DNA from 2 places in the Noviherbaspirillum sp. ST9 genome. Region 1 is predicted to be linked to the other one. Evidence: predicted binding sites of a transcription regulator. Region 1 holds the regulator's gene; the other holds the start of a gene.
The links. The regulator sigma-54, encoded in region 1, starts transcription at its own class of promoters, with help from an activator protein. The targets are predictions, from matches to a motif close to TGGCANGNAANCTGCTTT.
Positions count from the first base shown of each region.

Region 2: the regulator sigma-54 is predicted to act here: its motif matches at 1,082-1,099, upstream of adh (aldehyde dehydrogenase).

Region 1 is NZ_JBLWFR010000004.1:503,453-505,653, forward strand. It holds gene hpf (ribosome hibernation-promoting factor, HPF/YfiA family) at 1-227, opposite strand, end outside; gene ACNOHI_RS11545 (RNA polymerase factor sigma-54) at 320-1,816, opposite strand; gene lptB (LPS export ABC transporter ATP-binding protein) at 1,836-2,201, opposite strand, start outside.
Region 2 is NZ_JBLWFR010000010.1:56,494-58,694, forward strand. It holds gene adh (aldehyde dehydrogenase) at 1-1,016, opposite strand, end outside; gene ACNOHI_RS21565 (4Fe-4S binding protein) at 1,230-2,201, opposite strand, start outside.

The sequences.
Region 1 (2,201 bases):
TACAGGTCTTCCGCAAAACTCTCGACATGAATGACGTTGCCCCGTAGTCGCAGATTGACTTCTGCTCTCTGTCTCTTTTCCTTTTCTGACGGTTTTTCCACACCCAAGATGACTGCGATATCAATGACATGGTCGAAATGGCGGATGATGCGTTCCAGCTTGGTTTCCGTATATTCGCGGATGGCCGGTGTCAGTTCGAGGTGATGTCCACTGATTGTAAGATTCATACAGCGCTCCTATGGATGGCGTCGCTGGAGGTTCGCACGTGCCCGCGTAGTCGAGCTACGCCGAACACAGCAACTACACTACAACACGAAAGCTACAGGGATTTGCGCAGATTGACTGGAGGGATTTTCAGGGCTTCGCGATACTTCGCGACGGTACGTCGTGCCACGACCATGCCTTGCTCCCCCAACATATCCGCAATTTTGCTGTCTGAGAATGGATTCTTGGGGTCTTCTGCTCCTATCAATTGTTTGATCAGCGCGCGGATTGCCGTCGATGAAGCTTCGCCCCCCGCTTCTGTGGCGACGTGGCTGCCGAAGAAGTACTTCAACTCGAACATGCCATGGGGGGTCAGCATGTACTTTTGAGTTGTCACACGAGAAATAGTACTCTCGTGTAAACCCAGTGTATCAGCAATTTCACGCAAGACAAGAGGGCGCATGGCGACGGCGCCATGGGAGAAGAAATTGCGTTGGCGGTCGACAATCGCCTGGGCGACGCGCAGGATCGTGTCGAAGCGCTGGCGCATGTTCTTGATCAGCCACTTGGCTTCCTGCAGCTGCGAAGTAAGCGACCCCTCACCCTTGCTCTGCTTGAGGATGTTGGCGTAGAGGGCATTCACGCGCAGGCGCGGCATGACGTCATGGTTGAGGAAAACCTGCCAGCCGTTCTTTGTTTTCTTGACAATGACGTCGGGGACGACGTAATCGGACGCATCCGAGGCAAACAGCGCGCCGGGGTGCGGATTGCAGCTGCGGATGACCGCCTGCGCCTCACGCAGGTCTTCTTCGTCGCAGTCGAGTGCCTTCTTCAGCTTGTTGAAGTCGCGCTGCGCGAACAGGGCGAGATGATTTTCGACGATGTCCAGCGCGCGGCGGCGCGTCACGAGCGCAATTTTCGGAAAGCGACGGATCTGGATTGCAAGACACTCGGATGCATTGCGTGCACCGACGCCTGCGGGCTCAAAGCTCTGGACCAGTTTCAGTGCGACGGCGAGTTCCTCGAGTTCGATCCCGAGCTCTTCCGGCAGACGTGCGTGGATTTCCTCGAGCGGTTCTTCAAGGTAGCCGTTGTCATTGAGCGCGTCGATGATCAGTTCGACGAGTGCGCGGTCGCGATGCTCGCGCACAGTGACGCGCATCTGCTCCAGCAGGTGCTCGCGCAGTGTGACTTCGTGGGCCTCGAGCTGAGGGCGTGCGTCGTCGTCTTCGGGCGCCTTTGAGGTGCGCGCGACGTCGTCGAAACTCCAGTCGCTGTCGCCGGAGCTGGCATCCGATCCCTCTGCGTTGCCACCTTCAAACGCACCTTCGGGTTCTTCGGATGAAGACGCGCTGCTGCTGCCTTCCGCTGCCGGTGCTTCCGTCGTGCTGCCGTTTGCCGTCGGGGATGCGCTGATGGCGCCGTCAGCAAGCAGGCGAACGGAATGGTCGAGGGGATCGTCGACCCGCTCCAGCATCGGGTTGTCCGAGAGGATCTGTTCCAGCTCCTGGTGCAGCTCGAGCGTCGACAGCTGCAGCAGGCGGATCGACTGTTGCAACTGGGGCGTCAGCGCCAGATGTTGCGAGATTCGAAGTTGGAGTGTCTGTTTCATACGTTCTGGTCTTCTTCCGTCACATCCGGAAGTGTTCACCCAAATACACGCGCCGCACCGACTCGTTTGCAATGATGTCGTCAGGACGGCCGCTTGCCAGGACTGAGCCCTGGTTGATGATATAGGCTCTGTCGCAAATGCCCAAGGTCTCCCGCACGTTATGGTCGGTAATCAGCACGCCGATGCCGCGTTCCTTGAGGAAGCGCACGATGCGCTGGATTTCGATGACCGCGATCGGATCCACGCCCGCAAACGGTTCGTCGAGCAGCACGAAGCGCGGGTTGGTCGCCAGGGCACGCGCGATCTCGACGCGACGGCGCTCGCCGCCCGAGAGCGAGAGCGCCTGGTTTTCGCGCAGGCGCTCGATCTGCAATTCGGCGAGGAG
Region 2 (2,201 bases), on a different contig from region 1:
ATGGTGCTGCTGTCGAGCGGGCTGCCCTGCTTGATCGCGGCCACGCGCTTGACGGCGCGCTCCATGAACTTGTCGTAGATCGATTCTTGCACCAGCACGCGCGACGGGCAGGTACACACTTCGCCCTGGTTCAGCGCAAACATCGCGAAACCTTCCAGGCACTTGTCGAAGTAGTCGTCGTCCGCTTCCATCACGTCCGCGAAGAAGATGTTGGGCGACTTGCCGCCGAGTTCCAGCGTGACGGGAATGATGTTCTGCGCGGCGTATTGCATGATCAGGCGGCCGGTGCCGGTTTCGCCGGTGAAGGCGATCTTGGCGATGCGCTTGCTGGTGGCGAGCGGCTTGCCTGCCTCGAGGCCGAAGCCGTTGACGACGTTGATCACGCCAGGCGGCAGCAGGTCGCCGATCAGTTCCATCAGGACCATGATCGATGCCGGGGTTTGCTCGGCGGGCTTGAGGACCACGCAGTTGCCTGCGGCCAGTGCCGGGGCCAGCTTCCACACGGCCATCAGGATCGGGAAGTTCCAGGGGATGATCTGGCCGACGACGCCCAGCGGCTCATGGAAGTGGTAGGCGTAGGTTTCGGAGTCGATCGGCGCGATGGAACCTTCCTGTGCGCGGATGCAGCCGGCGAAGTAGCGGAAGTGGTCGATGGCGAGCGGGATGTCGGCGGCCATGGTTTCGCGGATCGGCTTGCCGTTGTCGATAGTTTCTGCGGTCGCCAGCAGCTGCAGGTTGGCTTCCATGCGATCGGCGATCTTGTTCAGGATGTTCGCGCGGTCGGTCGGGGATGTCTTGCCCCATGCCTTCTTCGCGGCGTGGGCCGCGTCGAGGGCGAGGTCGATATCTTCTTCGGTGGAGCGTGCCACTTCGCAGAAGGCCTGGCCGATGACCGGGCTGATGTTCTGGAAGTATTCACCCTTGGTCGGCGCAACGAATTTGCCGCCGATGAAATTGTCATAGCGCTGCTTGAAAGGATTCTTGATGCCGAGCTTGGTGATGTCTGCGAGATTCATGCCGTCCTCCGATTGTGATTGTGGAAGTTGTGTGATCCGGCGTTCTTTGCCGGGACACATGACACTTCGCAAGTGGCGTGCCATGCGTCGAAAAGCCTGAATACCCGTAAAAACATAAGGATTTCGACTTCGGAGACACAAACACCTGTCACGTTTTTGAGCAGTCGTGATGTCACTGTCACACTCTGCATCACAGTTGCTGTCCGCAAATGATCAGGCAGCCTTGACCGGAATGGCGACGCGGCGCTTCTTCTCAAGGATTAATGGCGCGCAGCGTTCGTCGCTTTGATGGATGACGACGCAGTCCATGCACTGAAAGCAGTCGTCATAGCGGATGCCGCCGTCGGGTTGGATGGCGGAGTAGTCACAGCGATGGCGGCAGGTCTGGCAGGGTTTGCCGCATTCGTTCCGGCGCGGGAGCCAATCGAACAGGCGCACCCGGCCGAACAGCGCAAGGCCGGCACCCAGCGGACAGAGATAGCGGCAGAAGAACTTGTACCAGACGGCGCTGGCGGCAAGCAGGGCCGTCGCATACAGGACATACGGCCAATGGCGCTGGAGGCCGAGCGTGATTGCTGTTTTGAAGGGCTCGACTTCGACGAGGAATCCGGTCGCCCGTTCCGACACGAATACGCTGCAGACAAGAACAGCGAGCACACCATATTTCACCAACCGAAGGCGCGCATCGGTCCGCTGGCGGAGCCGCACTTGCGGAAGCCGCCCCCACTGCCCGAGTTTTCCCGTGAGCTCCTGCAGCGCGCCGAAGGGACACAGCCATCCGCAGAAGGTGCCGCGTCCCCACGCGAAAAGCGACAGTCCCACGGCGGCCCAGATGAGGATGGACACCGGGTCGTACATCAGGAACGCAAGACTGGCCCCCTCCTTCACGGCGTGGATGATGCCGGTCAGCGTGACAATGGACAGCTGGCCCTGCGCGTACCAGCCGATGAAGAGCAGCGTGAAGGCCAGGAATCCCGCACGGAACCAGGCAAAGCGGCGCGCATCGGCGGCGAGGATGGCCGGCTTCGACAAGGCGGCAAAGAGCAGCACAAGCGCCGCTGCCACGATGGCGAGTTCCGGCCAGCGCTGCTTCCATGCCGGCATCCACGACTTTTCCTCGCTGGGAGGGATCGTGACAAAACGCTCGGGCAAGCGATAGGCGAAGCGGAAATCCCGCACAAAGCG